DNA from 4 places in the Serratia plymuthica genome. Region 3 is predicted to be linked to each of the others. Evidence: predicted binding sites of a transcription regulator. Region 3 holds the regulator's gene; each other region holds the start of a gene.
The links. Region 3 encodes PurR, which represses purine synthesis genes. Its sites were predicted from a motif close to CANGCAAACGTTTGCNTG; they were not measured.
Positions count from the first base shown of each region.

Region 1: guaB (IMP dehydrogenase) is a predicted target of PurR. The motif match lies at 1,758-1,775, and genes of this name have one in related genera.
Region 2: purH (bifunctional phosphoribosylaminoimidazolecarboxamide formyltransferase/IMP cyclohydrolase) is a predicted target of PurR. The motif match lies at 3,768-3,785, and genes of this name have one in related genera.
Region 4: purT (formate-dependent phosphoribosylglycinamide formyltransferase) is a predicted target of PurR. The motif match lies at 3,220-3,237, and genes of this name have one in related genera.

Region 1 is NZ_CP068771.1:4,755,475-4,763,410, reverse strand. It holds gene guaA (glutamine-hydrolyzing GMP synthase) at 1-129, opposite strand, end outside; gene guaB (IMP dehydrogenase) at 233-1,696, opposite strand; gene xseA (exodeoxyribonuclease VII large subunit) at 1,867-3,243, shown strand; gene JK621_RS22175 (glycoside hydrolase family 31 protein) at 3,249-5,615, opposite strand; gene JK621_RS22170 (MFS transporter) at 5,627-6,934, opposite strand; gene JK621_RS22165 (LacI family DNA-binding transcriptional regulator) at 7,300-7,936, shown strand, end outside.
Region 2 is NZ_CP068771.1:3,206,576-3,214,511, reverse strand. It holds gene JK621_RS15005 (DUF1481 domain-containing protein) at 1-632, shown strand, start outside; gene purD (phosphoribosylamine--glycine ligase) at 685-1,968, opposite strand; gene purH (bifunctional phosphoribosylaminoimidazolecarboxamide formyltransferase/IMP cyclohydrolase) at 2,017-3,606, opposite strand; rRNA gene JK621_RS14990 (16S ribosomal RNA) at 4,242-5,783, shown strand; tRNA gene JK621_RS14985 (tRNA-Glu) at 5,929-6,004, shown strand; rRNA gene JK621_RS14980 (23S ribosomal RNA) at 6,240-7,936, shown strand, end outside.
Region 3 is NZ_CP068771.1:2,021,870-2,029,805, forward strand. It holds gene punC (purine nucleoside transporter PunC) at 1-1,135, opposite strand, end outside; gene punR (DNA-binding transcriptional activator PunR) at 1,258-2,202, shown strand; gene purR (HTH-type transcriptional repressor PurR) at 2,199-3,224, opposite strand; gene JK621_RS09670 (YnhF family membrane protein) at 3,549-3,638, shown strand; gene JK621_RS09675 (C40 family peptidase) at 3,841-4,659, opposite strand; gene JK621_RS09680 (Grx4 family monothiol glutaredoxin) at 5,074-5,418, shown strand; gene rnt (ribonuclease T) at 5,595-6,284, opposite strand; gene gloA (lactoylglutathione lyase) at 6,364-6,771, opposite strand; gene idi (isopentenyl-diphosphate Delta-isomerase) at 7,224-7,763, shown strand.
Region 4 is NZ_CP068771.1:2,791,772-2,799,707, forward strand. It holds gene JK621_RS12940 (lipoprotein) at 1-396, shown strand, start outside; gene yebF (protein YebF) at 478-837, opposite strand; gene yqfB (N(4)-acetylcytidine aminohydrolase) at 909-1,217, opposite strand; gene JK621_RS12955 (YebG family protein) at 1,257-1,580, opposite strand; gene dbpA (ATP-dependent RNA helicase DbpA) at 1,669-3,051, opposite strand; gene purT (formate-dependent phosphoribosylglycinamide formyltransferase) at 3,294-4,472, shown strand; gene JK621_RS12970 (YoaH family protein) at 4,506-4,748, opposite strand; gene JK621_RS12975 (glycosyltransferase) at 4,812-5,819, opposite strand; gene JK621_RS12980 (hypothetical protein) at 5,881-6,120, opposite strand; gene pabB (aminodeoxychorismate synthase component 1) at 6,329-7,699, shown strand; gene JK621_RS12990 (CoA pyrophosphatase) at 7,696-7,936, shown strand, end outside.

The sequences.
Region 1 (7,936 bases), 2.7 Mb from region 3:
TTCGCTAACGTCCCAGGCCCACAGCTCACAGTAAACGCCGATTTCGCGCACGCGGCGTGCTACCAGTTGGGTGTATTGCGAACCAAAATCCAGAATAAGGATGCGATGCTTATGGATATTATTTGTCATGTGAGGCGAATTCCAGCAACAGAGAAAAAGAGCGAAAAATAAGGTTTCGGGGCGAGGAGCCAAGCCCCCCACCCCGGCCTCTCCCGCAGGAGAGGGTCAAGCATTAACCCATGCGGTAGTTCGGTGACTCTTTGGTGATGGTCACGTCATGCACGTGGCTTTCCTGAATGCCGGCGCCGCTGATGCGCACAAATTCAGCCTTGGTGCGCAGCTCGTCGATGGTGGCGCAACCGGTCAGGCCCATGCAAGAGCGCAGACCGCCCATTTGCTGGTGCACGATCGCTTTCAGCATGCCTTTGTAAGCCACGCGGCCTTCGATACCTTCCGGCACCAGTTTGTCGGCGGCGTTATCGGTCTGGAAGTAACGGTCGGAAGAGCCTTTGGACATGGCGCCCAGCGAGCCCATACCACGGTAGGACTTGAACGAACGGCCCTGGTACAGCTCGATTTCGCCCGGCGATTCTTCGGTGCCCGCCAGCATGGAGCCGACCATCACGCAAGATGCGCCGGCCGCGATGGCTTTGGCGATGTCGCCGGAGAAGCGGATGCCGCCGTCGGCGATAACCGGAATGCCGGTGCCTTCCAGCGCTTCAACCGCGTCGGCGATAGCGGTGATCTGCGGTACGCCCACGCCGGTCACGATGCGGGTGGTACAGATGGAGCCAGGGCCGATACCCACTTTCACCGCGCTCACGCCGGCGTCTGCCAGCGCTTTGGCGCCGGAGGCCGTGGCGACGTTGCCGCCAACGATCTGCAGATCCGGGTATTTGGCGCGGGTTTCGCGAATGCGCTGCAATACGCCTTCGGAATGGCCGTGGGAGGAGTCGATCAGGAGTACGTCAACGCCTGCAGCGACCAACGCGTCAACGCGCTCTTCGTTGCCGGCACCGGCGCCAACCGCAGCGCCAACGCGCAGGCGGCCATGCTCGTCCTTACAGGCGTTTGGCTTGCGCTCCGCCTTCTGGAAGTCTTTTACGGTGATCATGCCCAGCAGATGGAAGTTGTCGTCCACCACCAGCGCTTTCTCAACGCGTTTTTCATGCATTCTTTGCAGCACGACTTCACGCGCTTCACCCTCTTTCACCGTGACCAGGCGCTCTTTCGGCGTCATCACGGCGGTAACAGGCTGGTTCAGATCGGTCACGAAGCGCACGTCACGGCCGGTGATGATACCGACCAGTTCGTTCTCTTCGGTCACTACCGGGTAGCCGGCAAAGCCGTTACGCGCGGTCAGTTCTTTCACTTCTTTCAGCGTGGTGGAGGGGGTTACGGATTGCGGGTCGGTCACTACGCCGCTTTCATGTTTTTTCACGCGGCGGACTTCTTCAGCCTGACGCTCGATAGACATGTTTTTGTGAATGAAGCCCAGGCCGCCTTCCTGCGCCAGCGCAATGGCCAGGCCAGCTTCGGTTACGGTATCCATGGCTGCGGACAGCATAGGGATATTCAGGTGGATAGTTTTGGTCAATTGGGTGCCGAGCTCAGCGGTATTAGGCAGAACCGTAGAGTGAGCTGGAACCAGGAGAACGTCGTCAAACGTTAGTGCTTCTTTCGCGATACGTAGCATGGGCAATATCTCACCAGAGTGGGCTGTGAAAAAGATAAAATATTGCCGCGGCATTATACAGAGCGTAATCGGTTGCCTCCAGCACTTTCTCACAAAAACTCTTGATTACCTTTTTCAGCCCTGTAGTATCGACCAATTAAGTGGTTGTTTTGGAATTTGATCTGGGTCACATGTCGCTACCTGTCTCGCCGTCTATTTTTACCGTAAGCCGCCTGAATCAGACGGTTCGACAGCTGCTGGAAATGGAAATGGGCCAGATTTGGCTCTCCGCCGAGATCTCCAACTTCTCTCAACCCGCTTCCGGCCACTGGTATTTCACGCTGAAAGACGACCGCGCGCAGGTGCGTTGTGCGATGTTCCGCAACAGCAACCGCCGCACCACCTTCCGCCCGCAAAACGGCCAGCAAGTGTTGGTTCGCGCCAGCATCACGCTGTATGAACCGCGCGGCGACTATCAGCTGATTGCCGAAAGCATGCAACCCGCCGGCGACGGCCTGCTGCAACAGCAATTCGATCAACTGAAACAGCGCCTGAGCGCCGAAGGCCTGTTCGACCAACAGTTCAAGCAACCGCTGCCCAGCCCGGCCAAACGCGTCGGGGTGATCACCTCCGCCAGCGGCGCGGCGCTGCACGATGTGTTGCAGGTGCTGCAACGGCGCGATCCTTCGCTGCCCATCGTTATCTACCCGACCTCGGTGCAGGGCGCGGAAGCGCCATTGCAGATCGTACGCGCCATCGAAACGGCCAACCGCCGCGACGAATGCGACGTGCTGATCGTCGGCCGTGGCGGCGGCTCGCTGGAAGACCTGTGGAGTTTTAACGACGAACGCGTAGCGCGGGCGATATTCGCCAGCCGCATTCCGATCGTCAGCGCCGTCGGCCATGAAACCGACGTCACCATTGCCGACTTTGTCGCGGATCTGCGGGCGCCAACCCCTTCCGCCGCCGCCGAACTGGTCAGCCGCAATCAGCTGGAGCTGCTGCGTCAGTTGCAATCCCAGCAGCAGCGGATGGAAATGGCGATGGATTACTATCTGGCCCAGCGTCAGCAGCAGTTCACCCGCATCAACCACCGTTTGCAACAGCAGCATCCGCATCTGCGCCTGGCGCGCCAGCAAACGCTGTTGTTCAAGCTGCAACGCCGGTTGGAAGACGGCATGCAAAATCAGCTGCGCCTGTCTTCACGCCGCAGCGATCGGGTGCAACAGCGTTTGGCGCAGGTGCAGCCGCAGGCGCGCATTCACCGCTACCAGCAACGCGTGCAGCAACAGGAATACCGTTTGCAGCAGGCGCTGGAGCGCCGGCTCAACGCTTACCGCCAGCGTTTCGGGGTGGCCTGCAGCCAGCTCGAAGCGGTCAGCCCGCTGGCGACGCTGGCGCGCGGCTACAGCGTGACGCAAACCCCGCGCGGCGAATTGCTGAAAACCACCAAACAGGCGCAGGTCGGCGAACTGCTGAAAACCCGCCTGCAGGATGGCTGGGTGGAAAGCGAAGTGAAAACCGTCATCGTCGCCAAGAAGCCGCGCAAGAAGCGCGCGGCCCCATAAACGCCCTATTCCAACGTAAAACTCTCGCCCGGCTCACCGTTGATCCACAGTTCCCGCGTTTCTCCGGCAGGCAGGCTGACCGTCAGCGTCCGCCAGGCCGGTTTGAACTGCCCTTCGGTGGTGACGTTCAGCATGACGCGCCGATTATCGCTGTGCATCTCCCAGCGCAGCCACAGCGCGTTGCCCTGCTGCCAGCCATAACTTTCCCCGTCGTCTTCGAACAACAGCCCAGAAGCGCTGCCACAGCCTTTAAACGGGTACAGTTGCAACTCGCGCCGATCGTCGGCGGCAACGTCGACGTGCGCCAGGCGAGATGACAGCGGCAACGCCGCCCCGGCGCGCACCAACAGCGGCAGACGCTCCAGCGGTGCATCCAGCACCACCGTCTGGCCACCGCTGAACCACTGGCCGCTGTGGAAGCAGTACCAGCCTTCGCCGTTATCCGGCAGATAGACCGAACGCGCACGCTGCCCCTGCTCCACCACGCTGGCCACCAGCAAATCGCGGCCGATCATAAAATCATCGGTTTCGTTCAGCGTGCGTTCATCATGCTCGTGATCGAGGAAGGTCGGGCGCAACATCGGCTCGTCGTCGGCGCTGGCCTGCCACAGCAGGGTGTAGAAATAGGGCATCAGGCGATAGCGCAGGTTGATCGCCTCGCGGACGGCCGGCGTGGCGGCCGGATACATCCACGGCTCGTTAACCGTCGCGTCGTCGTTCCAGGAGTGAATGGTGAAACGCGGGTGCATCACGCCGTTTTGCACCCAGCGCACCAGCAGTTCGGCGTCCGGTTTGTCGCCGGAAAAACCGCCGACGTCGTGCCCCAGGTTATACAACCCGGACAGGCTCATGCCCAACCCCATGCGGATGTTGTAGCGCAGGGTTTGCCAGTTGGTGCGGTTGTCGCCGCTCCAGGTCTGCACGTAGCGCTGCATGCCGGCACAGCCGGAACGGGAGATCAGGTACGGCCGCAGGTCGGGCGCGAAGCGCTGCTGGGCTTCCATCGAAGCGCGCATCATCAGCAACGGCATTACCGGGCGGATATGCTTGATGGCGATCGGCCGGCCAAAACCCTGGCAGCGCGCTTCTGCGTCCCACACTTCGTATTCGTTGTTGTCGTTCCAGGTCGAATCTATGCCCATCTCCAGCAGTTGCTGAGTGACGCCCTGCTGCCACCAACGCACCGTCGCCGGGTTGGTGAAATCGAGGTGCGAACCTTCGTCGTCCCAAAAGCTGGAGCGCTCCGGCTGGTCGCTTTCCGAATCGCGGATAAACAGCCCCTGCTCCGCCGCCTGCCGGTACTGCGGATGATCCTGCAACAGGCAGGGTTTGATGTTGGCCGCCAGCTTCAGCCCGGCGGCGTGGAACGCCTGGCTCAGCAACTTCGGCTGCGGCACCTTGTCGTAATTCCAGTTGAACACGTAGCGCTTGTTGCCGATCGAGGTGTAACCCGAAGACAGCTGGAACGAGTCGCAAGGAATATCGTGCTGCTTGCACAATGCGATGAACTGTTGCAACTGCTGCTGGGCGTCCGGCGCGTCGGTGTAATGCATGGTCGAACCGCTGTACCCGAGGCTCCATTTCGGCCCGAAGTGGGTCTTGCCGGTGAGGCGCACAAAGGCTTTGGTCACGTCCAGCACCTGCGGCCCCAGGAACAGGTAATAATCGAGATCCCCCGCCTCGGCCTGATAACGGCGGTAGGCCAAATGGTAATTGTCGATCTCGTTGCCCAAATCCAGCCAGCAGCTGCTCAGGTTGTCGTAAAACAGCCCAAAACTGGCCTCTGCACCGCGGGTGATGGTGAAGGGCACATGCTTGTACAGCGGATCGGTGCTGGCGGCGTTGTAGCCCATCGCATCCAGATTGCGCATTTCGAAGCGGCGGCCGCTGCGCTCCAGATCGCCGGCCTTCTCGCCCAGGCCATAATAGCGTTCGCCGGCAAAGCGGCGCTGGTAGTGCGCCACGCCGTCACCCTGCGGATTGAGCAGGTAGGCGCTGGTTGGCCGGTCGGCCGCCAGCGGCCGCCATTCACCGGCGGCATTGCGGTGTTCCCACTCCAGCCACAGCGGCTGGTGCACGGTAACGCGCAGCGCGGCGCCGGTCACCACCAATCGATCCTCATGCTGTTGCAGTTGATAACCCGGCAGGCTAAAACCGGCGACGCTCAGGCGATCGCGCCCTTCCCAGGGCACGTCGGCCTGCGGCGCAATGCTCCAGGTGCGGTCCAGCGCCAGCTCGCCGTTGCGTTTGATCAGCACGCGGAACAGGTTGTCTTCCAGCACGTACAGGCAGAACAGGTGGCGCTCGTCGACCAGCAATTCAACGCGGTCGGCATACTCGCCTGCCAGCGTCCATTTTTTTAACGTTTTCATAGGCATCCAACTTAACTATTCAGTGTTTTTTTACCGCCGCGCTCGGCGATCAAGGCAATCAGGAACAGGGCGCCGATCAGATCGAAGAAGCCCATGGCGATAAACAGCGGGTTGAAGCCGACGGTGTCGGAAACCGCACCGATCAGCAGCGTAAACAGGAAACTGGCGATCCAGGCACTGGAGCCGCGCATGCCGTTGACCGTCGCCATCTGGTTTTTATCGAACGACTCCACCACCAGCGCGCTGAGCATGCAGGAGATCACCTGGTGGCCGAAACCGCCGATCGAGATCAACGCGATCGCCACATAGGGATCTTTGGTCACCGCGACAAACGCCAGCGAAACCATCATGAAGGCGCCGGTGACCGAGCTGGCGACCACCGAGTTGACGCGGCTGCAGCCGAACCATTTGCGGTACAGGGTGGTGAGATAACCGCTGGCGACGCTGCCGATATCCGCCGCCAAAAACGGCAGCCAGGCAAACATGGCGATGTGCTTTAAATCCATGCCGCGTTCGGTAGCCAGGTACAGCGGCACCCAGAAGCTGAACACCGCCCAGGCCGGTTCGGCGAGAAAGGCCGGAATGGCGATGCCGTAGAACTTTTTGTTTTTACACAAGATTGCCAATGATTTTAAAAACGGCAGCCTCGGCAATACCGGCTCGTTATCTTCGCGGATCAGATCCAACTCTTTTTGGCTCAGATTGGGGTGTTTTGACGGCTCGTGGTAGAACAGCCACCACAGTACCACCCAGACCAACGCCAACGCGCCGGAGAACAAGAAGGCACCCTGCCAGCCAAAAGAGACGTGGGCAATGACGATGATTGGCGGGGCCAGCATGGCGCCGATAGAAAAACCGACGCCCGCCCAGCCGGCAGCAACCGGCCGTTCCTTTTTCGGGAACCAGTCGGAAATCGCCTTGGCGTTGCCCGGCGTGGCCGCCGCTTCCGCCCCGCCCATGAAGAAGCGCAGGATCGCCAACTGAACCCAGCTCCCCGCCCCGGCGTGCAGCATGCACACCACCGCCCAGATGCTGGCGCAGATCAAAAAGCCCATCTTCAGGCCGATAACATCGATCAGCCAGCCGCAGATCGGCTGAAATACCGTATAGGCCAGCTGGAATGACGCCACCACCCAGGAATATTGCTCGGTGGTCATGTTCAGGCTGGTTTTCAGCTCCGGCGCCAGGATACCCAGCGAGTTACGGGTAATGTAGTTGACCGTAACGCCGAGCAGAAACAGCGCCAGCATCCACCAACGCAGCGATTTAAACTTGCGGCGGCCGCTGTGCGCGACCGTCTGATTAATTTCAACACTCATCTGTCTTCTCTCCACGGCGGCTGCCCGGTGAAACAGCGCGCTTTTTGGTAGGGCACGTTTTGGTATCGAAGGTATGGGTTGCGAAAATTTGCGATAACGATCACGAAAAATCACACGCATCGCTGACAACCACATGATTTATTTTCATTTTATTTATAATTCAGCCGGTGAATTGGACTGATAAGTCTATAAAATTGGTGTACCAATGCAGACTAGCCAGCCGGGAGCGTGAGCGAAACGTGGTTTTTTGCAAAAATTTTCATAGGCAGCCTAAAAGCTCGCCATAATGGCGACCCAAGCCAAACAGTACGCTGAAAAAACGTGGTGAAAATATTTTCACCGGCAAATTTGAAGGAGATCACAGAATGAACGGAAAGCTGAAAATACAGGAAATTGCCCGCCAAACCGGGCTGTCGATCAGCACCGTTTCACGCGTACTCGCGGGCAAAGCCAACACCAGCGCCGAGGCGCGCCACAAGGTATTGGCCTGCGCCCAGCAGAACGGCATCTTGCAAGGCCTGTCCAACGGCCGGCTGATGCTGAACAACGTCATGGTGTTTGCCCCGCAGCGCGCCTTCGACGTGCGCACCGACATCTTTTATCACAAGGTGATCCAGGGAATCACCGCCGCGCTGGCGGAACATGAGGTGCGCATCCGCTATTGCGGGCTTGAAGAGCAGCACAGCGACGGCGCGCTGTTCCTGGAAAAAATGAGCGATCCGCAGACCGAGGCGGCGCTGATTATCGGCATCGACGACGAGCACATTCACCAGTTGGCCGCCGAGCTGCACAAACCCTGCGTGTTGATCAACTGTACCGATCGCCAGATGCGGCTGGACAGCGTCTCCCCCGATCATCAGCTGATCGGCGAGTTCTCCGCCAATTATCTGATCCAACAGGGCCACAGCCATATTCTGAACCTGCAATGCCTGCGCCGACACACCATGGAGCTGCGGCTGGCGGGCATCAGGCAGGCCTATGCGCAGCACAACATCGCCTTTG
Region 2 (7,936 bases), 1.2 Mb from region 3:
TTGGCATTGCCGGTGGCCTGAGCGCCTGCAGCAGTCATTCTGATCCCCCCACCTTTACCGCCAGCGGCTACGTGGCCGATCAGGGCGTTATGCGTCTGTGGCGTAAAGACGACGACCAGCAACGTCCTCAGGTGCTGATGAGTGTCTACAGCCCCTATCGCGGGCCAGGCACGGTCACTACCCTGTACGAATACCAGAACGGTGAACTGCGCCAGATTAAGCGCACTGATGCCGATCGCGATCAAGACTCTATTCAATTACGCTTTGCCGATGACGGCACGGTGAGTTTTATGCAACGCCAGCTGGCTACGCGGCGTGAGCAATTGACCGGCGATGAGATCGCCCTGTATCAATACCAGGCACGGCGGGTCCTTGAACTGAGCGATGCGTTGCGCGCCGGTAAGGTGACGCTGATGCAGGGGCGTTGGCAGCAGGATGTGGTGCAAACCTGTGATGGGCAATCAATCAAGCCGAAGCTGGATAAGAATGCAGAGGCCTGGATCGCGCGGCGTGCCCGCAACAGCAACCAGCCGGTGAATATAGCCTGGTTGGACGCGCCGGAAGGGCGTGAACTGCTGCTGGTGGCGAACGACGATTTTTGCCGCTGGGAACCGAAAGAAGAGACGTTATAAAAAAGGGTTCTGCATGCAGAACCCCTCGTTTGACTGTGGTGCGACGTTCAGATCATTTGCCGCGGGCAATCGCACGATAGCCAATATCGCTGCGACAGAAACTGCCCTGCCACTGAATGCCTTTCGCCAACTGGTATGCGCGTTGTTGCGCTTCCGCTACCGTTGCACCCAGCGCTGTCGCGCACAGCACGCGCCCACCGTTAGTGACTACGTCATCGCCCTGCATGCGCGTACCGGCATGGAACACTTTGCCGTCGGCGCTTTCCTGCTGCGGTAGGCCCTGAATCACGTCACCGTTGCTGTAGTCGCCCGGGTATCCGCCGGCCGCCAGTACCACGCCCAAGGCAGGGCGCTCGTCCCACTCGGACGTTTTCTCATTCAACTTGCCTTCCTCACCGGCCAGACACAGTTCAACCAGATCGGAGCGCAGACGCAGCATGATGGGTTGAGTTTCCGGATCGCCAAAGCGGCAGTTGAACTCAATCACTTTCGGCTGACCGTCTGCAGAGATCATCAGCCCGGCATACAGGAAACCGACGTAGGTATTCCCTTCCGCGGCCATGCCGCGTACCGTCGGCCAAATGACCTGGTCCATTGCTCGCTGGTGGATTTCATCAGTGACTACCGGGGCCGGGGAATAGGCGCCCATACCGCCGGTGTTAGGGCCGGTATCGCCATCGCCAACGCGTTTGTGATCCTGGCTGGTGGCCATCGGCACTACGTTCTCGCCGTCGACCATCACGATAAAACTGGCTTCCTCACCCTCGAGGAATTCTTCCACCACGATACGGTGGCCCGCATCGCCAAAAGCGTTGCCGGCCAGCATGTCCTGCACTGCGTCTTCCGCTTCCTGCAGCGTCATGGCGACGATGACGCCTTTACCGGCGGCAAGACCATCGGCTTTAATGACGATAGGGGCACCTTTACTGCGTACATAAGCCAGCGCCGGTTCAACGTCGGTAAAGTTCTGGTACTCGGCGCTCGGAATGTTATGACGCGCCAGGAAGTCTTTGGTAAAGGCTTTAGAGCCTTCCAGTTGAGCGGCCGCCTGGGTCGGGCCAAAGATTTTCAGGCCTGCGGCCTGGAAGGCGTCAACCACGCCAATCACCAGCGGCGCTTCCGGCCCAACGATGGTCAGACCGATGTCATGGCTCTGTGCAAAGGCGACCAGCGCCGGAATATCGGTGGCGGAGATCGCTACGTTTGTCAGGTTTGGTTCCAGCGCGGTACCGGCGTTGCCCGGTGCGACGTAAACGTTGTCTGCCAGCGGTGACTGAGCGGCTTTCCATGCCAGCGCATGTTCACGCCCGCCGTTGCCGATAATTAAAATGTTCATCAGGTACTCCATGCAGAGCGTGCGCCGTAGCGCACGCGGCAAAAGGGATTAATGGCGGAAGTGGCGCATGTCGGTGAAGATCATCGCAATGCCGTGTTCGTTGGCGGCGGCAATCACTTCGTCGTCGCGGATCGAACCGCCAGGCTGGATCACGCAGGTGATGCCAACCGCCGCTGCCGCATCGATGCCGTCACGGAACGGGAAGAAGGCGTCGGACGCCATGGCGGAACCTTTCACCTCAAGCCCTTCGTCTGCCGCTTTGATCCCGGCGATTTTGGCGGAGTAAACGCGGCTCATCTGGCCAGCGCCTATGCCGATGGTCATATTGTCACGCGCATAAACGATGGCGTTGGATTTCACGAATTTGGCCACTTTCCAGCAGAACAGCGCATCACGCAGTTCCTGAGCGCTCGGCTGACGTTCGGACACCACGCGCAGATCGCCTTCGTTCACCATACCCAGATCGCGATCCTGCACCAGCAGGCCGCCATTGACGCGTTTGAAGTCCAGCGCGGCAACGCGTTGTTGCCATTGACCGCAGGCCAGAACGCGAACGTTCTGCTTGGCGGCCAGCAGAGAGCGGGCTTCCTGGCTGATGCTCGGTGCAATGATCACTTCCACGAACTGGCGGCTAATGATGGCTTGCGCGGTGGCGGCATCCAGTTCACGGTTGAAGGCGATGATACCGCCGAAAGCCGAGGTCGGATCGGTCTGGTAGGCGCGCTCGTAGGCCACCAGGATATCGTCGCCGATAGCCACACCGCATGGGTTGGCGTGCTTGACGATCACGCAGGCCGGCTCGGCGAACTCTTTGACGCATTCCAGCGCGGCGTCGGTATCGGCGATGTTGTTATAGGAGAGCGCTTTGCCCTGCAGCTGGTCAGCGGTAGCGACAGAAGCTTCCTGAACGTTCTCTTCTATATAGAAGGCAGCTTGCTGGTGGCTGTTTTCACCGTAGCGCATATCCTGCTTCTTGATGTAGTTAAGGTTCAGGGTGCGTGGGAACCGGCCGGCAGGCTGTTCAGTATCGCCGTGATAGGCTGGAACCAGTGCGCCGAAGTAGTTGGCGATCATGCTGTCGTAGGCGGCGGTATGCTCGAAGGCTTTGATAGCCAGATCGAAACGAGTGGCGTATTGCAGCGAGCCATCGTTGTTATCCATCTCGGTAATGATGGCGGCGTAGTCGCTGCTCTTCACCACGATGGCGACGTCTTTATGGTTCTTGGCCGCGGAGCGCACCATGGTCGGGCCGCCGATATCGATATTCTCGACCGCGTCTTCCAGCGAGCAGTCCGGGCGCGCGACTGTCTGGGCGAACGGATAAAGGTTAACGACTACCATGTCGATCGGCTTGATGTCGTGCTGGCCCATGATCGCATCGTCCTGACCGCGACGGCCCAGAATGCCGCCGTGTACCTTGGGATGCAGGGTCTTCACTCGTCCGTCCATCATTTCCGGGAAACCGGTGTAGTCGGAAACTTCGGTAACAGGCAGGCCGGCATCTGCCAGCAGACGGGCGGTGCCGCCGGTGGAGAGTAGTTCGACGCCACGCTGGGAAAGCGCTTCGGCGAATTCAACGATACCGGCTTTGTCGGAGACGCTGAGCAGGGCCCGGCGGATTGGACGAGGTTGTTGCATGGTTTTATCCCTTGGCTTTGGAGTCGCAATAAAGAGCGTTACGTGAATTTCCACCTGCTTCTCTCTATAAGGAAAGGATTTTCTCTCTATAGAGGAGCAATCGGGCACAGATTCAGGTAACGACCTTATAAAAGAGGGAGCGTTTCGTCGCGAGGAATTGTAGCGAAAACGTTTGCGCGGTGCTCGTAAATTTTCCTCGCAAATGGGTTCTGTGGATAAAGTTGTGCACAACAGGGTATAAGGACGGGTTTTGCTGTGGAATGCAGCAAACGATCGTTTTTGTCGAAAATACCTGTTGCGGCCTGCGAGGAGCTCCCTATAATGCGCCTCCATCGACACGGAACATGTGAACAACTTCACAGAGTCTCCGGGGTTCGAAGAGAAAAAATCCTGAAAATTAGGGTTGACTCTGAAAGAGGAAAGCGTAATATACGCCACCTCGAGATAGCAAGCTACGGCGGCTAACTCACTGCTCTTTAACAATTTATCAGACAATCTGTGTGGGCACTCCACAAGACGATATCCAGAACCTTCGGGTTCGAAAAAATATCAAGTCTTGAAGAGTGACTACTGAAGTAAAATTCATTTAGTAACCTTTGAGCATCGCTTCACGAGTTGAAGCAAATCGAACTTTTAAATTGAAGAGTTTGATCATGGCTCAGATTGAACGCTGGCGGCAGGCCTAACACATGCAAGTCGAGCGGTAGCACAAGAGAGCTTGCTCTCTGGGTGACGAGCGGCGGACGGGTGAGTAATGTCTGGGAAACTGCCTGATGGAGGGGGATAACTACTGGAAACGGTAGCTAATACCGCATAACGTCTACGGACCAAAGTGGGGGACCTTCGGGCCTCACGCCATCAGATGTGCCCAGATGGGATTAGCTAGTAGGTGGGGTAATGGCTCACCTAGGCGACGATCCCTAGCTGGTCTGAGAGGATGACCAGCCACACTGGAACTGAGACACGGTCCAGACTCCTACGGGAGGCAGCAGTGGGGAATATTGCACAATGGGCGCAAGCCTGATGCAGCCATGCCGCGTGTGTGAAGAAGGCCTTAGGGTTGTAAAGCACTTTCAGCGAGGAGGAAGGGTAGTGTGTTAATAGCACATTGCATTGACGTTACTCGCAGAAGAAGCACCGGCTAACTCCGTGCCAGCAGCCGCGGTAATACGGAGGGTGCAAGCGTTAATCGGAATTACTGGGCGTAAAGCGCACGCAGGCGGTTTGTTAAGTCAGATGTGAAATCCCCGCGCTTAACGTGGGAACTGCATTTGAAACTGGCAAGCTAGAGTCTTGTAGAGGGGGGTAGAATTCCAGGTGTAGCGGTGAAATGCGTAGAGATCTGGAGGAATACCGGTGGCGAAGGCGGCCCCCTGGACAAAGACTGACGCTCAGGTGCGAAAGCGTGGGGAGCAAACAGGATTAGATACCCTGGTAGTCCACGCTGTAAACGATGTCGATTTGGAGGTTGTGCCCTTGAGGCGTGGCTTCCGGAGCTAACGCGTTAAATCGACCGCCTGGGGAGTACGGCCGCAAGGTTAAAACTCAAATGAATTGACGGGGGCCCGCACAAGCGGTGGAGCATGTGGTTTAATTCGATGCAACGCGAAGAACCTTACCTACTCTTGACATCCAGAGAATTCGCTAGAGATAGCTTAGTGCCTTCGGGAACTCTGAGACAGGTGCTGCATGGCTGTCGTCAGCTCGTGTTGTGAAATGTTGGGTTAAGTCCCGCAACGAGCGCAACCCTTATCCTTTGTTGCCAGCGATTCGGTCGGGAACTCAAAGGAGACTGCCGGTGATAAACCGGAGGAAGGTGGGGATGACGTCAAGTCATCATGGCCCTTACGAGTAGGGCTACACACGTGCTACAATGGCGTATACAAAGAGAAGCGAACTCGCGAGAGCAAGCGGACCTCATAAAGTACGTCGTAGTCCGGATTGGAGTCTGCAACTCGACTCCATGAAGTCGGAATCGCTAGTAATCGTAGATCAGAATGCTACGGTGAATACGTTCCCGGGCCTTGTACACACCGCCCGTCACACCATGGGAGTGGGTTGCAAAAGAAGTAGGTAGCTTAACCTTCGGGAGGGCGCTTACCACTTTGTGATTCATGACTGGGGTGAAGTCGTAACAAGGTAACCGTAGGGGAACCTGCGGTTGGATCACCTCCTTACCTAATGATATTGATTCGCGTGGCGTGCTCACACAGATTGTCTGATGAAAAAGTAATGAGCAAAAGCGCTACCTGTTGATGTAATGAGTCTCTGACTCATGCTGATACGAACCGATTAAAACGTTCAGTTTAATCGGATTTTCGTGTCCCCATCGTCTAGAGGCCTAGGACACTGCCCTTTCACGGCTGTAACAGGGGTTCGAATCCCCTTGGGGACGCCAATCCGATAATGAGTGAAAGACATTATCACCGGTGAGTCATCACCGAAAACATCTTAAAGATGACTCTTGCGAGTCGTGTTTAAGATATTGCTCTTTAACAATCTGGAACAAGCTGAAAATTGAAACATGACAGCTGAAACTTATCCCTCCGTAGATGTATTGGGATAAGGATTAACCTGTCATAGAGTCTCTCAAATGTAGCAATGCGAACGATGGAAACATCTTCGGGTTGTGAGGTTAAGTGACTAAGCGTACACGGTGGATGCCTAGGCAGTCAGAGGCGATGAAGGGCGTGCTAATCTGCGAAAAGTGTCGGTAAGGTGATATGAACCGTTATAACCGGCAATACCCGAATGGGGAAACCCAGTGTGTTTCGACACACTATCGTATGGTGAATACATAGCCATACGAGGCGAACCGGGGGAACTGAAACATCTAAGTACCCCGAGGAAAAGAAATCAACCGAGATTCCCCCAGTAGCGGCGAGCGAACGGGGAACAGCCCAGAACCTGAATCAGTTTGTGTGTTAGTGGAAGCGTCTGGAAAGTCGCACAGTAAAGGGTGATAGTCCCGTACACTAAAATGCACATTCTGTGAGTTCGATGAGTAGGGCGGGACACGTGACATCCTGTCTGAATATGGGGGGACCATCCTCCAAGGCTAAATACTCCTGACTGACCGATAGTGAACCAGTACCGTGAGGGAAAGGCGAAAAGAACCCCGGCGAGGGGAGTGAAATAGAACCTGAAACCGTGTACGTACAAGCAGTGGGAGCACCTTCGTGGTGTGACTGCGTACCTTTTGTATAATGGGTCAGCGACTTATATTTTGTAGCAAGGTTAACCGTATAGGGGAGCCGTAGGGAAACCGAGTCTTAACTGGGCGAATAGTTGCAAGGTATAGACCCGAAACCCGGTGATCTAGCCATGGGCAGGTTGAAGGTTGGGTAACACTAACTGGAGGACCGAACCGACTAATGTTGAAAAATTAGCGGATGACTTGTGGCTGGGGGTGAAAGGCCAATCAAACCGGGAGATAGCTGGTTCTCCCCGAAAGCTATTTAGGTAGCGCCTCGTGAACTCATCTTCGGGGGTAGAGCACTGTTTCGGCTAGGGGGCCATCCCGGCTTACCAAACCGATGCAAACTCCGAATACCGAAGAATGTTATCACGGGAGACACACGGCGGGTGCTAACGTCCGTCGTGAAGAGGGAAACAACCCAGACCGCCAGCTAAGGTCCCAAAGTCATGGTTAAGTGGGAAACGATGTGGGAAGGCATAGACAGCCAGGATGTTGGCTTAGAAGCAGCCATCATTTAAAGAAAGCGTAATAGCTCACTGGTCGAGTCGGCCTGCGCGGAAGATGTAACGGGGCTAAACCATGCACCGAAGCTGCGGCAGCGACGCTTAGCGTTGTTGGGTAGGGGAGCGTTCTGTAAGCCGTTGAAGGTGGCCTGTGAGGGTTGCTGGAGGTATCAGAAGTGCGAATGCTGACATAAGTAACGATAAAGCGGGTGAAAAACCCGCTCGCCGGAAGACCAAGGGTTCCTGTCCAACGTTAATCGGGGCAGGGTGAGTCGACCCCTAAGGCGAGGCCGAAAGGCGTAGTCGATGGGAAACAGGTTAATATTCCTGTACTCGGTGTTACTGCGAAGGGGGGACGGAGAAGGCTAGGCTAGCCGGGCGACGGTTGTCCCGGTTTAAGCGTGTAGGGGGAGAGAATTGGTAAATCCGTTCTCTTATTCAACCCTGAGGCGTGATGACGATGCACTACGGTGCAGAAGTAGTTGATGCCAAGCTTCCAGGAAAAGCCTCTAAGCATCAGGTAACACAGAATCGTACCCCAAACCGACACAGGTGGTCAGGTAGAGAATACCCAGGCGCTTGAGAGAACTCGGGTGAAGGAACTAGGCAAAATGGTGCCGTAACTTCG
Region 3 (7,936 bases):
ACCCCAACGCGGCCAATACCACCGTTGAAACCATTACCGTTACCGTCGCCAACAGCGGTTGGGCAATAAAGGCCGAAACCAATAGGCTGGCGACAAAGCATAAACCCAACTGCAATGTATTTTGCAGGGCTGCGGCTTTGCCGGTGCCTTCCGGGAAGGGCATCAACGCATTCGCCACTACGATCGGGTAGCAGGCTCCGTTGACCAGCGCCATTAGACAGAATGGAATCAATAATGTGGTCAGCGTAGGCTCGGTCATTGTTGCTACCAGATATAACGCCACCATGCTGATGCCATAACCTACCAGCAGCCACGGCAGCAGGGTGTTGCCATTGATGCGATTTAACGCCGTACGGCAACCGTAACCGCCCAATAAGAATGCCAGCGTCTGCGGGACATAGCTCAGGCCAATGTCATTGGGGCTGTAACCCATATCGCCAAGAATAAACGGCGAGCCGGTGAGCCAGGCAAAAAAGCCGGCAGAGCAGGCGGCAAAGATGGTGACGTTACCGCTGAATACCGGCGATTTCAGCAGTTGGAAGAAGCTCAGGGTGTTTTTCCGAGTGGCCAATGGCGCGCTTTTGGCGCTTTCCTTCAGTAACAGCGTAGGCAGCAGCAAAATGACGGTGATACCCAGCAGAACGGCGAAAATTGCCCGCCATCCCATGTGGTTCAGCAGCCAGGCGCCGACCAGCGGCGCCAGCGCTGGCGAAAGTGCCACCAGCGGCATAATGGTGGCGAATACGCGATTGGCCTTGCCTTCACGGTAGCGGTCAATGACCAACGCTTGCCAGGTGACGGCGGCTGAGCACACGCCGATCGCCTGAATAAAGCGCAATGACCACAACTGGACGGCATTCTGTACCCACAGCATGCCGAGGCAGCCCAGGGCAAACAGCGCCAGGCCAATCAGCAGCACGGGTTTACGGCCCAAATTATCGGAGAGCGGCCCCCAGAGCAGTTGAGCAAAGGCAAAACCGGCCAGGAAAATGCTCAGGCTGGCGCTGATTGCACCGGCGGAAATTTGCAGATCCAGCTGCATGGCGCCAAAGGCGGGCAGATACATGTCGGTGGCCAGGTAACCCAGCATGCTCAGGCCGGCAAGATAGAACATAAAACCAAAGGAATTTCGCATGGTATTTCTCATTAATATTTTATTGTCGCAGGTTTTTAGCGCCGGCAAGTGTATCCGGCTGGATCTCTGCTTGTGAAACGGTAATATTTGCGAAGTGCTGTTAAAAAAATTGAAGGCAAACCATGTGGTCTGAATATTCTCTTGATGTCGTGGACGCGGTCGCCCGCACCGGCAGCTTCAGCGCGGCGGCGCAGGAACTGCACCGGGTGCCTTCGGCGGTGAGCTATACCGTTCGGCAACTGGAACAATGGTTGGCGGTGCCGTTATTTGAACGGCGTCATCGTGATGTAGAACTGACGCCGGCCGGCCTGTTATTTATTCAGGAGGCGCGCGGTGTCATCAAAAAAATGCTCGACACGCGCAGGCAGTGCCAGCAGGTGGCCAATGGTTGGCGCGGCCAATTAAAAATTGCGGTGGATATCATCGTCAAGCCGCAGCGCAGCCGACAGCTGGTGTTGGATTTTTACCGCCATTTCCCCGATGTTGAGCTGCTGATCCAACCGGAAGTGTTTAACGGCGTCTGGGATGCGTTGGTGGACGGCCGCGCCGATATGGCGATCGGCGCTACGCGAGCGGTGCCTGTCGGCGGCGGTTTTGCCTTTCGTGACATGGGCGATATGCGCTGGTTGTGTGTCGCCAGCCCGCAGCATCCATTGGCGGCGTTGGAGGGCCTGCTGAACGACGATCAGCTCCGGCCTTTTCCTTCCCTGTGTCTGGAGGATACCTCGCGCAATCTGCCCAAACGGGTCACCTGGACGCTGGACAACCAGCGGCGGTTGGTGGTGCCGGATTGGGCATCGGCGGTGGATTGCTTGTGCGCTGGCTTGTGTGTCGGCATGATGCCGGCGCATCAGGTGCTGCCGTTGGTACAACGCGGCGAGTTGGTGGCGCTGCAACTGCAACAGCCGTTTCCCGCCAGCCCATGCTGCCTGACCTGGCAGCAGAATACCCCATCGCCGGCGATGGCCTGGTTACTGGACTACCTGGGGGACAGTGAAACCTTGAACCAGGAATGGCTGAGCGAAGTGGCGCCGGAAACCGCCTTGGTTCCCGGCGCTGGCGACTAGCGGCGGTAATCGATAAAGGGGCCGTCGGCGACCGAGCGGCGTTCAACCAGCTTCGGATGCACTTCAATGACCTGCGACTCTTCACGCTTGCTGATGATGCGATCCAGCAGCATGGTGAACGCCATCTCACCCAAACGCTCTTTGGGCTGGTGGATCGTCGTCAGCGCCGGGGTGAAATAGCGCGCGTTGCGCACGTTATCGTAGCCGATGACTGAAATGTCCTGCGGTACTCGCAGCCCCAGTTCATCGGCGGCGCAGATAGCGCCCATCGCCATGATGTCGCCGCCGCAGAATACCGCCGTCGGGCGTTGTTTCTGCGACAATATCTGATGCATGGCCTTGTAGCCGGATTCCGGTTCGAAGTCGCCCTGAACAATCCACTCGTCGCGCACCTCGATATTGGCTTCTTCCATGGCTTTCAAAAAGCCCTGATGGCGGCCGCCGCCGGTATTGCGCGCCAACTGGCCCGGAATGGCGCCAATATCGCGGTGACCACGCTCGATCAGATAGCGGCCGGCCAGATAACCGCCTTCGAAGGCGTTATCGATGATGGTATCGGTAAAATCACCGCGTGCGGCGCCCCAGTCCATGACCACCATGGGGATATTACGGTAATCTTCCAGCATCCCCAGCAATTGATCCGGGTATTCAGAGCACATCACCAGCAGGCCGTCGACGCGTTTTTGCGCCAGCATCGCCAGATAAGCGCGTTGCTTGTCCAGGTTATTGTGCGAATTACACAGGATCAGCGTATAGCCTTTGCTGTAGCAGCTGTTTTCCACCGCCTCGATCACTTCGGCGAAATAGGGCGCTTCGCTGGAGGTGGCCAGCAGGCCAATAGATTTGGTGTGATTGACCTTCAGGCTGCGCGCCACGGCGCTGGGAGAATAGTGCAGCTCTTTGATCGCGGCCCCAACGGCCGCTTTGGTCTCTTCGGCGACGAAACGAGTCTTATTGATGACGTGCGAAACGGTGGTGGTGGAAACGCCAGCGCGTTTGGCCACATCTTTAATCGTTGCCATGTAAAGAATGACTCCTGAACTCACATGTTGCAGCATGTAAGTGTGATGTTAATCGTTTGCCTGCGTAGATCCTTCTTCCAAATAAACGAAGCTGAGTTTTTAGTGTGTTGAAGTCGTCAGCGCTTGGTCAGGAGGGGCATTTTTGCCGGTACGCAGTTGTGAACTGCGAATTTTGTCCCATATTGAGCCAAAGTGGAAGAGGTAATCAGTATTATAAACCGGGAAATGATAACAAGATTTTATTGTCTAACTGTGGGAAAATGGGTTGACGCATTAATTGTGTGCCTTTTACCCTTGGGAAATCCCGTCTGAAAAGGAGTTGTAATGGATACCGATCTGAAAATGTCACTGTTCACGACTGTGTGCGCGCTGGCCGTTATTATTGCTTTTAGCTTCACTGCGGCGTTGAACTGATCCCCGGTTGTAACACAGGCGCAGCTCGCTGCGCCTGTTCGCGTTTTCCTGCCATTACGTCTTCTTGCAAGCCTCCAGCCACACCAATGCCCGGAAATTTCACCTGCGGGTTCGCAAAACTGTTCTCAGAGCGCGGTGAAAGCACAGAAGGCGTCGCTTGCGAGGAGGGCGGCCGGCGGGAGAGCGCCAGCCGCGGAGGATATTATCGAATGGTTTTCGGCGTTACTACACGGCGTGCGCCGATATAGTGGTTTTGCCAGTAGTCGTTGTCCAACTGGCTGATACGGATTTCCTCGCCGGTACGCGGTGACTGAATGAATTTGCCGTTGCCCAGATAGACGCCGACATGATCGGCCATGCCGCGGTTGTTGATGCGGAAGAACACCAGGTCACCGCTTTCCAGTTCGTTTTTCTTGATCGGCGCCGCATCGCGCAGGTGATACATTTCGTTGGCGGTACGCGGCATCTTGATTTTCACGACGTCTTTATAGGCGTAATAAATCAGGCCGCTGCAGTCGAAACCGGTTCTTGGCGAGGTGCCGCCCCAGCGATAAGGTTTGCCCATTTGATCCATCAGCTTGGCCATGGCGGTTTGCTTGGCGTGCTGATAGCGCTTTTTGTGCGCCGGGCTGAGTTTCAATGGCTTATCGTCACGCACCAGTTTGGCGGTGGCCATACCGGCTTCCCGATGGCGGCCATAGCCTTTTTTGTAGCCCTTTTTCGGTGGGGTTACTTTGATTTTGGCTATTTTCTGGGTTGAGTGTTTCGATTTGGCGCTAACGATCTTTTTAGCGGTTTTTTCTGTTTTGGCTTTGGAAACCTTGGCAGTTTTTGGCGTAGCAGTGACTTTCACTTTTTTGCTGGCCTTTGCCGCTTTCTTTTTCTTGCGGTCATCCGGACGAGCTTCATTAACGTGGCTTTTGCGCTGCTCGGCGGCAACACGCGCCTGTGGCGCAGCGTGCGCCAGATTTAAGAATAGCTGTGTAAACAACAGCACAAAAAGCGTAAGAATTAAACGCATGTCGACGTTACCAACCTTGGCCCCGGAACAGATATCGAAAGAATGACAGTATTCCCCAATTTCGCCATATAAAACAGCGAAGAACTCATAAATGATAATCCATATTGTGAGAAAACGTTAACGACAATTTTTTTGCTGAAAAATCAATCCATTGATGTATAAAAAATCGCCTTTTGCCGCTGCGGGAATTATTAAATGGGGCTGTGCGGCGGAAAAATATATTAGTGAAATGGTCGGATTAAAAATGTTATTCTGAGCGTATGTTTTAACCGGAATGGCCTGGCCGGTGAGACGCGATTGGCAACGGGGAAATGCCCTTGCAAAAGATGGCGTTTTCTTGCGACTGTTCCAGCCGCTACAATAGCCAGTGTGATGCATGTTGTAGCCATGAGATGTGGCTTGAGGAAGCGATAAATGACGACGATTGAAAAAATTCAACAGCAGATCGGTGAGAACCCTATTCTGCTGTACATGAAAGGTTCACCGAAATTGCCAAACTGCGGTTTCTCTGCGCAAGCGGTGCAGGCGCTGTCTGCCTGTGGCGAACGCTTTGCCTACGTTGATATTCTGCAGAACCCGGATATCCGTTCCGAGTTGCCGAAATACGCCAACTGGCCGACTTTCCCGCAGTTGTGGGTAGACGGTGAGCTGGTAGGCGGCTGCGATATCATCATGGAGATGTATCAGCGCGGCGAACTGCAGCAGTTGATCAAAGAAACTGCAGAGAAGTATAAAGAGCAAGAAGACCAGCAGCCATAACGGCTCGGGTTTATTGCCAGAAGACATCGGGCGGTGCCAGTGCTACTGGGCCGCCCGATTTATTTGTAGTTTATACCCGTCATCTTTCAAGCTGCAGCGTTGTTACCTGCACTAGTTCCCCCCAATGACTTACTGAAGCAAGCGCCTGGGGTGGGCGCCTGGCTGCAACTTGAAAGCTATAGGGTAGTGTCAGTATCACCGATGGCCAGTGGCCATCCGCCAAGGCGTTTCCAGCGGTTAACCAGTTCGCAGAACAGTTGAGCCGTTTGTTCGGTGTCGTACAGGGCCGAATGCGCCTGAGTGCTGTCGAACGGAATATTGGCGGCAATACAGGCTTTGGCCAACACGGTTTGCCCCAACACCAGCCCGCTCAGCGCTGCGGTGTCAAAGGTGGCGAACGGGTGGAAAGGATTGCGCTTCAGACTTGCGCGCTCCGCTGCGGCCATGAGAAAGCTGTGATCAAAATTGGCGTTGTGCGCCACGATAATCGCCCGGTTACAGCCGCGATCCTTGATGCCTTTACGCACCGCTTTAAAAATGCTGTGCAGCGCGTCGTATTCACTGACTGCGCCACGCAGCGGGTTATGGGGATCGATACCGTTGAATGCCAGCGCTTCGGGTTGCAGGTTGGCGCCTTCAAAAGGTTCAACGTGAAAGTGCAGGGTTTCATCCTGCTGCAACCAGCCTTCTTCGTCCATTTTTAACGTAACGGCGGCAATCTCCAGCAGCGCGTCGGTTTTGGCATTAAATCCGGCGGTTTCTATATCTATAACTACGGGATAAAACCCACGAAAACGACCACTCAGGGCGTTAAGATCACTTTTTTCGGCCATCAGTTTCTTATCTTCATCGAATACAGCGCGCATTATGGCAAATTTTGCGCCCGGTTGCAGGCGGTTATCGCAGGCATAACAAGAAGGGCGCCGAAAGCGCCCCTTATCGGTCTCAGTGGCCGAGACCCTGACCGGCATGTTTGTTCTCGATCAGTTCGATCTTGTAGCCGTCCGGATCTTCGACAAAGGCGATAATCGTGGTGCCGCCTTTGACCGGGCCGGCTTCACGGCTCACTTTACCGCCGGCGTTACGAATGCTGTCGCAGGTGGCGGCCACATCGTCGACGCCCAGTGCCAGATGGCCGAACGCGGTGCCCATCTCGTAGCTATCGGTGCCCCAGTTATAGGTCAGCTCAATCACTGCGCCTTCGCTTTCATCGGTATAACCGACAAATGCCAACGAGTATTTGTATTCAGGGTTCTCGCTGGTGCGCAGCAGGCGCATGCCTAATACCTTGGTATAGAAGTCGATGGAGCGTTGCAGGTCACCGACGCGGATCATGGTATGGAGTAAGCGCATAATTCCTCTGATTGGGTGTGCCGTCATCAACGGCGAATGGAGTTAAGCCACCCAGTATAGCGTTGTCACGTAAGGCATTACAACGCGAGCCAGGGACGGGAAAAGGGGGGATGTGACGCAGTCACGAAATGATGATGTTTCAGGCTAAAAAATCTTTTTTATAAGAGCTATTTTGGAAACCCATTAGTGTACAACTAGCTTGCTGATTTTATTAAAATATAAAATTCCTTATCGCCATTTTTATTGATTGTTCTGATTTTGACGCTAATAGGCATGGGGTGTTAAATAATTGCATTTATTATATTTTTGGCTGTGGCAATCTAAAGCGATGCTGTTTTTAAAGTAAATGGAAACCTGCATTGAATTATGGGGATTTGACAAAAATCAAAAATAGACTTTAGTAATATAACTGTGGTTTCAGTGCGGGCATACCCGTTTGAAAGGTCTTTGCTATGGAAGAAATGCTGATTCTGGTTGATAAAAAAGATAATTCTATTGGTTCTGAAGGGAAACTATCTGTTCATCAACAGGGGTTATTACATCGTGCATTTTCGATATTTATATTTGATAGTAAAGGTCAATTGTTGCTGCAGCAAAGAGCGCGCAGCAAATATCATTCGGCTGGGTTGTGGACCAACAGCTGTTGCGGGCACCCGCGCTGGGGAGAGGCCACCCAGGCTGCGGCGCAGCGAAGGCTACAGGAAGAGATGGGTTTTAGCACTCGGTTACGGAAGGTTTCCAGTTTTACCTACCATGCGGAAGTGCCGGGCGATTTAATTGAGCATGAATTTGACCATATTTTTGTTGGATTGTTTGATGGCCAACTGCAGGTTAATCCTGAGGAAGTCGATGGCTGGGCGTGGATCGGTATTCGGCAAATAGCCGATAAAGTAGCGACTAATCCTGACTCTTTCACCGTATGGTTCAAAGAAATAATAAAAAACACCCATTCAGATACGCTGGAAGGTTGGGCAAAAATCGCCTCCCGCTAATGAAAAAGTCTTAAACGACGGGGGATAATATGGGTTCGTTGCCGGGTTTAATTAATTTTCCGATTGATTGGCGGGAATTAACCCGTGAGTAATTGGCACAGGCTGTGAATGAACTCCGAGCGTTTTATTATTCGGCATTGCAAAAAATGGTGGCCATTTGGCTTCGAACCTCG
Region 4 (7,936 bases), 770 kb from region 3:
ATTGTACTGACTCAGTTAAAAAGCCAGATTGGTCGCAGCGAGCCGGGCAAGGTCACCCTTTCCGGCGATGCCAAGGTGAATATCAGCTCAATCCTCGGCCCGCAGACGGCAGACCTGAAACTGACGCTGAAGGCGCAGCCGGTCTATGATCGTGAGCAAGGCGCGGTATTCCTGAAGGACATGGAGCTGACCGACTATAGCGTGCAGCCGGAAAAAATGCAGACGGTGATGAAAGCGCTGACTCCTTACCTGAATCAGTCGCTGAAATCCTACTTCGATCAAAAACCGGCCTACGTGTTGAATCCGGATAACAGCAAGACCGAAGCGCTGGCGAAGAAACTGGCAAAAGGGCTGGAAGTGAAGCCCGGTGAACTGGTTATTCCATTCACGGACTAAGGCAAACCGCTAAACCAAAAAAACCCGCTGATAAGGCGGGTTTATTATTTTCAGGCAGGTGATAGCCTGAAAGCAGTGGCGTTACTGCGGTTCGCCGTAGGCGATTTCACCCGTGTTGCAGTTGAGGGTAACGTTATAGGTTTTATCCTGTTTGGTGCCCCTTACCGTCAACGGCACTTGCCAGATCGCGTCCTTGCCGGTGATGGCTTCCGGGCTGATCCAGGCTATCGGGGTGGCTGTGCCCAGCAACTTTTTATCCGATGCCCAGCGCGTGATGCGGTTCTGCAGATAATCGCGTTTTACCTGAGCGGCAACCTCTGCCGGTTGCAGGCCGATGCATTGCGCCACCTTGGCCGTGCGTTGCTCCTGTGCCTGTACCGCCGTCGTCAAACCTGCCATGGCCAACAGCGCTACGGCCAAACTCAGTCCCGTTCTTTTCATATGCCCTCCAGTTGTGATTGACACTATCCATGGGTATTTGCCCCCTGGCTCACAACAGGTCTGGCAAAGGATCAGCGTTTTACAAAGCTGATGACAAACAGCTCATCCAACCCCGGATAGATTTCCTTGATCACCTGCTTCAGCTCGCTGAGCGACATATTTTCTTGTTTGGCATGCTGTTCGGTGAGCGTATCCAGGCGAACCGGCGTAACTGACAGCACTTCAATAAAACAGAAAAACACGTCGTCTTCATTACGGCTAACGCGCAATACCTCACCGGGCTGAAAGTGGGATTCGCTGGCGTCCCGGAGAGTAATGGTCTTGAGCCCGGCCAGAATGTCTTGCTCAAAGCGACTGAAGAAAGTTATTCCACGGGTCATTCTAGATCCTTTTTCATCACATTGCCGCAACATAAGTCATTATGCTGCCTGCTTTTCTGACGCAGATCCCTCTTTTGAGGTAGCGACGGATTTTTCCGTTTTCACTTTGGTCGGTTGCTTCGGCGCTTCCGCCGGCGCGGCACCACGCAGAATCTGCCCCAGCACGTCTTTATGCTCCGCCAGGAAGAAGCTCAGCCCTTCACGCTGCTCATCATCCAGGTTCAGAGGCGCCTGCTGCAGCCATTCACCGAGACTGTCCGCCAGATCCAGCATTTTGTCGTAAGCATCGGCTTCTTTCTTGGTTGCGAAAGTCATCTTTTCCTCACCGTTTCTCACCACCACATATTTTACTTCAACGGCCATGTGTGCATTCCTCAAAGGTTAGAATACTGTATTTTTATACAGTATAAGGTGATTTTACGCAGGGATGCAAGCGCACCCCTGACGCGGATTATTTCAACAACCGCACCTTGCAGTTCTTGCCTTTGATTTTGCCCTGCTGAAGCTGTTGCAGCGCCTTGCGAGCGCTGGACTTGCGGATCGCCACATAGGCGTGTACCGGGAACATGTCGATTTTGCCCACTTCAGCGGCCGTCAACCCGGCATCGCCGGTCAAGGCACCGAGAATGTCGCCAGGGCGAATTTTGGCTTTGCGCCCGCCGTCGATGCAAAGAGTGACCATTTCGGCCTCCAGCGTGGTATTGGCAGCGCCGCTCAGTTCAGACACCGGCGCCCAGTTGACCGCCTTGCGCTGGTACTCTTCAACCGCATGCGCACGCTCCATTTCCTGCGGCGTACACAGGCTGATCGCCAGGCCGTTCAGGCCCGCGCGGCCAGTACGACCAATACGGTGTACGTGTACTTCCGGATCAAACGCCAGCTCATAGTTGACTACCAGCTCCAGCTCTTTGATATCCAGCCCGCGCGCGGCAACGTCGGTCGCGACCAGCACCCGGCAACTGCGGTTGGCAAAACGCACCAGCACCTGATCGCGATCGCGCTGTTCCAGATCGCCATGCAGAGCCGATACGCTGATACCACGGGCTTCCAGCGCTTCATAGACGCTCTGGCAATCGCGCTTGGTGTTGCAGAACACCACACAGGACGAAGGCTGATAATGACGAATGGCGGACACCAGCACCGCCGGGCGCTGATCGCGGGTGGTTTCGTAAAAGCGTTGTTCAATGGAGGTGTGATCGTCGCCATCGTCCACTTCTACATTCAACGGCTCACGCTGCACGCGGGCGCTGATGCGCTCGATACCGCTCGGATAGGTCGCCGAGAACAACAGAGTCTGGCGCTGCGGCGGGGTGTAACTGATCACGTCGTCGATGTCGTCGGCAAAGCCCATGTCCAGCATGCGATCGGCTTCGTCCAGCACCAGCACTTTCAATTCATCCAACACCAGCGTTTTCTTGCGCAAATGCTCCTGAATACGCCCCGGCGTACCCACCACGATATGCGGCGCATGCACCAGCGAGTCGAGCTGTGGCCCCATTGGTTGGCCACCGCACAGGGTAAGGATTTTGATGTTCTGGGTGAAACGCGCCAGCCGACGCAACTCTTTGCTTACCTGGTCAGCCAGTTCGCGTGTCGGGCACAAGATCAGCGCCTGTGCCGCCACCTGAGAAACATTGATTTTGTCCAGCAGGCCGATACCGAACGCCGCCGTTTTACCGCTACCGGTTTTTGCTTTGGCACGTACGTCCTGCCCTTTCAGGATGGCGGGCAATGCGGCGGCCTGCACCGGCGTCATTGCGGCGTACCCCAGTTCATTGAGGTTGGCCAACTGTTCGGCTGGCAACGGCAGGGAAGAAAAAGATACTGTGCTCACGGCGATAACTCTTATATGGCAAATGGAATGGCGGCGCGCCCACGGGTTGGCGCCGAATCAGCCGCAGATGATAACAGAGATAGCAGGGTTTACGGATTTCACGCATAAAAAAAGCCGCCGCACAGGCTTTTTGGGCAATAACATCGCCCCCCATCTCGCCCACCTGCATGCGCAAACGTTTTCGTATATACTGCACACCCATTATCAGACCGCGTTAAATCCACAGATCCAGGTACGAGACTATGTTAACTATTGGAACCGCCCTGCGCCCGTCCGCCACCCGCGTCATGCTGCTCGGCTCCGGCGAGTTGGGTAAAGAAGTTGCCATCGAATGCCAGCGTTTAGGACTGGAAGTGATTGCTGTAGATCGCTATGCGGATGCCCCGGCCATGCATGTGGCGCACCGCAGCCACGTCATCAATATGCTGGACGGCAACGCGCTGAAAGCCCTGATTGAACAGGAACGTCCCGATTACATCGTGCCGGAGATCGAAGCCATCGCCACCAGCATGCTGGTTGAGTTGGAGAGACAGGGACACCGCGTGGTGCCCTGTGCCGAAGCGACACGCCTGACCATGAACCGTGAAGGTATCCGCCGTCTGGCCGCTGAAACCCTGAGCCTGCCGACCTCCAGCTACCGCTTTGCCGACGGTGAAGAAGACTTCCGGCAGGCCGTCGCCGAAATCGGCTATCCGTGCATTATCAAGCCGGTCATGAGCTCCTCCGGCAAGGGCCAGAGCCTGATCCGCAGCCCGGAGCAGCTGAAAACCGCCTGGGATTATGCCCAACAGGGCGGCCGCGCCGGCGGTGGGCGAGTGATTGTCGAAGGCCTGGTCAAGTTTGATTTTGAAATTACCCTGCTGACCATCAGTGCGATCGACGGTGTCCATTTCTGTGCGCCAATAGGTCACCGCCAGGAGGACGGCGATTATCGTGAATCGTGGCAACCGCAACGGATGAGCGAGCTGGCATTGAATCGCGCGCAGGAGATTGCGCAAAACGTAGTGCAGGCGTTAGGTGGGTTCGGCCTGTTCGGCGTTGAATTGTTCGTCTGCGGCGACGAGGTGATCTTCAGCGAGGTGTCGCCGCGCCCGCACGATACCGGCATGGTGACGCTGATCTCGCAGGATCTGTCCGAATTCGCCCTGCACGTTCGCGCCTTCCTTGGCCTGCCGATTGGCGCTATTCGTCAATTCGGCCCTTCGGCCTCGGCGGTGATCCTGCCGCAGATGATCAGCAGCGATCTGCGCTTCAGCGGTTTGGAGCACGCATTGAGCGGCCACAATCAGCTGCGTCTGTTCGGCAAACCGGACATTAACGGGCAACGCAGGATGGGCGTGGCGCTGGCAACGGCGGAAAATGTGGAAGAGGCGGTGGCGTTAGCCAAGCAGGCTGCCGCCGCGGTAGTGATTGAGGGATAAAACGTTGGGGCCGGCTTGCCGGCCCCTGCAACATCAATAGTTTTCGTCTTCTTCCGACTCGTCGTCAGCCTGTTCGTCCGGCCTTTCCTGATAGTCGTCTTCGTCTTCATCATCAAACAGAACGCTAACCTGGTCGCCCTGGTGTTTTTCGCGGATTTCCTGCGCGACGCGCGCGATGGCTTCACCACTGCTCATGCCTTGTTCCATCAATAGATGGATACGGTCCGCAGCTTCCTGCTGCTCTTGGTGACTCAATGACGGCATACCTGCAAGCATGTGTTTCTCTCCGGCAAAATGGAGGGGGATTATACGCCTTAAACCGGCGGATCCCAACGCCTGTTATTCGGCAGCGGGCTGCGAGCAATGATCGCCGCCTTGCCACTGCTTCAGCCGATGTAACCACAACGTCACGTGCCAGTACTGCTTGAGACCACGCGCGTTAGCCGCCATCGTTCGATCGATGCCGCGCCGATAAAACTCATCGGTGATTTGGCACTGCGCCGCCAGCTCAGGCTCCCGGCGAATACTGTGGCAAATACCCAACGCCTCGCGGGCAATCTGCCAGTGAAAAGCCGGCCTAATGACCATTTTTCTGGCATAACGCTGGTTAAGCGCCACCAGCATTTCCACTATTTTCATATAGTGCCGCTGGTATTCCACGTTCGCCTTGCCGGTGCGACGGCGGTTGCTGATGGATTGATCGTGCACCCGTTGCCGATACAAGGCTTTGCTGAGGTACTTGACCCGCTGCGCATTAAACATCACCTCGGTGGTCCAGGGAATATCCTGGTGATGCAAACCCGGTTCGAAATACAACTGATGCTGTTTAATAAAATCAAGACGATACACCGCCAACCAAACTACATGAATAAACTTCCTTGTTTTCAACGCACGTTCCAGCCACTGTGCTCCGCTAATAACGCCGGTGTCGCCCAGTCGATTTTGAGGAATTATCGATTGCAATTCATCCCTGTGAGCAAAATAACGCTCCCCATTACACTGCATGACATCTAATTGTTCTTGTTCGGCCAACGTCACTAACGTTGAATACAATTCAGGTGCCAATACATCATCCGCGTCCGGAAACGCCACATATTTCCCCCGAGCGATAGCCAGGCCCGCGTTGCGCGCGCAGGAAACGCCGGAATTAGGCTGATCGAACACGGTAATATGCGGGTACTGCCGCGCATAGCGGTGGGCGGTAGCGCCAGAGCCATCGGTAGAGCCGTCATTGACGATGATCACCTCCAGCCGTTGTTCATCCTGGGCCAGCAGCGACGCCATAAAAGGCTCGAACAGTTCACCCGCGTTATACAACGGGACAATGACACTCAACATTAGGGGCATAGGCAACTCTTCGCAAAAAAGTAACGAATAAATAATTCTTTTTTCTAAAAAAAGGGGGGGGTTAAATAATCAAACAAGCTTCATGAATACGTTTTGCCCTCAAGTGAATTTCTTTAACCTGCATTTCCCGCAAAGAAAAACGAACGCCACGAGGATGCAAGGAATCGAAACTCCGCTTGTGATGCTGCTGACAATAAAACATATCTGCCCTCACCCTTTTTGATGACAACCTGAAATAATAACCAGAAAAAACTAGCTCATCCCTTTGTTGTTCAATCAGTACCCGCAGGCCAAATGCCAAACTGGTTTAACCTCGGCAGAATTTATTATTTTTTAACACATAAGATTCTAGTCAATGGCGCAAAAAATGCTTCATTGCAAAACTGTTTATTCGCCGTTTATGTGAAGTGTGCTTTAGCTTTCTGCGCCAGGGCATGCGCCCGTCGGTCGAATATGGCAGAATAGCCGCCAGAAACAGCCGTTACCGTCAGTCAGGTTTATTGAGGCCCATGAGCGCAATCGCACCGAATCTTAAGTCTTTGCCTTACACCCGTACCGCCCTATTGGAGCACTTCGCCCCCCTTGCTCAGCAGCCGTGGGCGATGTTGCTGCACTCCGGGTTTGCCGAGCACTCGCATAACCGTTTCGATATCCTGGTCGCGGATCCCTGCGCAACGCTCACCACCCGAGGACAAATCACCGAGGTTCGCCGCGGTGAAGATTACCGACAGTCGCAAGAAGATCCGTTCAGCCTGCTGCAAGCAGCGTTGGAACAGCAGCAGTGGCATCCCGCGGCAGATCCCAACTTGCCGTTTCAGGGGGGCGCTCTCGGGCTGTTCGGTTACGATCTGGGGCGCAGAGTGGAAAAGCTGCCGCAATGGGCGCAAGCGGATATCGCGCTGCCGGATATGGCAATCGGCATTTATGACTGGGCGCTGATTGCCGATCATCACCGGCAGACACTGACGTTGCTCAGCTATGACGATACGGAACGGCGCTGGCAATGGCTTAACGCGCAGCGGCCGGTACCGCAGGCCTTTACCTTGACCAGCCGCTGGCAAGCCAATATGACGCGCCAACAGTACGGCGAAAAATTCCAGCGCATTCAGCATTACCTGCGTAGCGGTGATTGCTATCAAATTAATCTGGCGCAGCGCTTTTCAGCAGATTATCAGGGCGACGAATGGCAAGCCTTTCAACAATTGAACGCCAGCAACCGCGCGCCCTTCTCCGCCTTTTTGCGCCTGCCGGACAACGCCGTACTGAGCGTTTCGCCCGAGCGTTTCCTGTGGCTGGAGAACCGACATATTCAGACCCGCCCGATCAAAGGCACCTTGCCGAGGCTGGCCGATGCCGATCAGGATGCGCAACAGGCGCAGCGCCTGGCGAACTCGGCGAAAGACCGCGCGGAGAATCTGATGATTGTCGATCTGCTGCGTAATGATATCGGCCGTGTCGCCGAACCGGGCAGCGTACGCGTCCCCGAATTGTTCGTGGTCGAACCCTTCCCGGCGGTGCATCATTTGGTCAGCACCATCACCGCCACTCTGCCGGAACGCACCGCAGCCACCGATCTGCTGCGCGCTTGCTTTCCGGGCGGCTCCATTACCGGCGCGCCAAAAGTGCGGGCGATGGAAATCATTGAGGAACTTGAGCCGCAGCGGCGCAATGCCTACTGCGGCAGCATAGGTTATATCAGCGCCTGCGGCACCATGGACACCAATATCACCATCCGCACGTTAATCACCGAAAACGGTCGCATTTACTGTTCGGCAGGCGGCGGTATCGTGGCCGACAGCCAGGAACAGGCGGAGTATCAGGAAACTTTCGATAAAGTCGGCCGCATCTTGCCGCAGTTGGGGGAGGTTACCGCGTCTTGAGCCAACCAACCTACCCGGCCTCGCTTGCCGCCTTTATCAGCCGTTTCCAACTGCAGCTGCCGCAGGCGTCGCAGATTTCGCACAATATCCGCCCGGCGGCGGTGCTGATCCCTATTATCTGCCGCCCCGAACCCACGTTGCTGCTCACCCGCCGCGCCGACTCGTTGCGTAAACATGCCGGCCAGGTAGCCTTTCCGGGCGGCAAAACCGATGCTGAAGATGGCTCGGCGATTATCA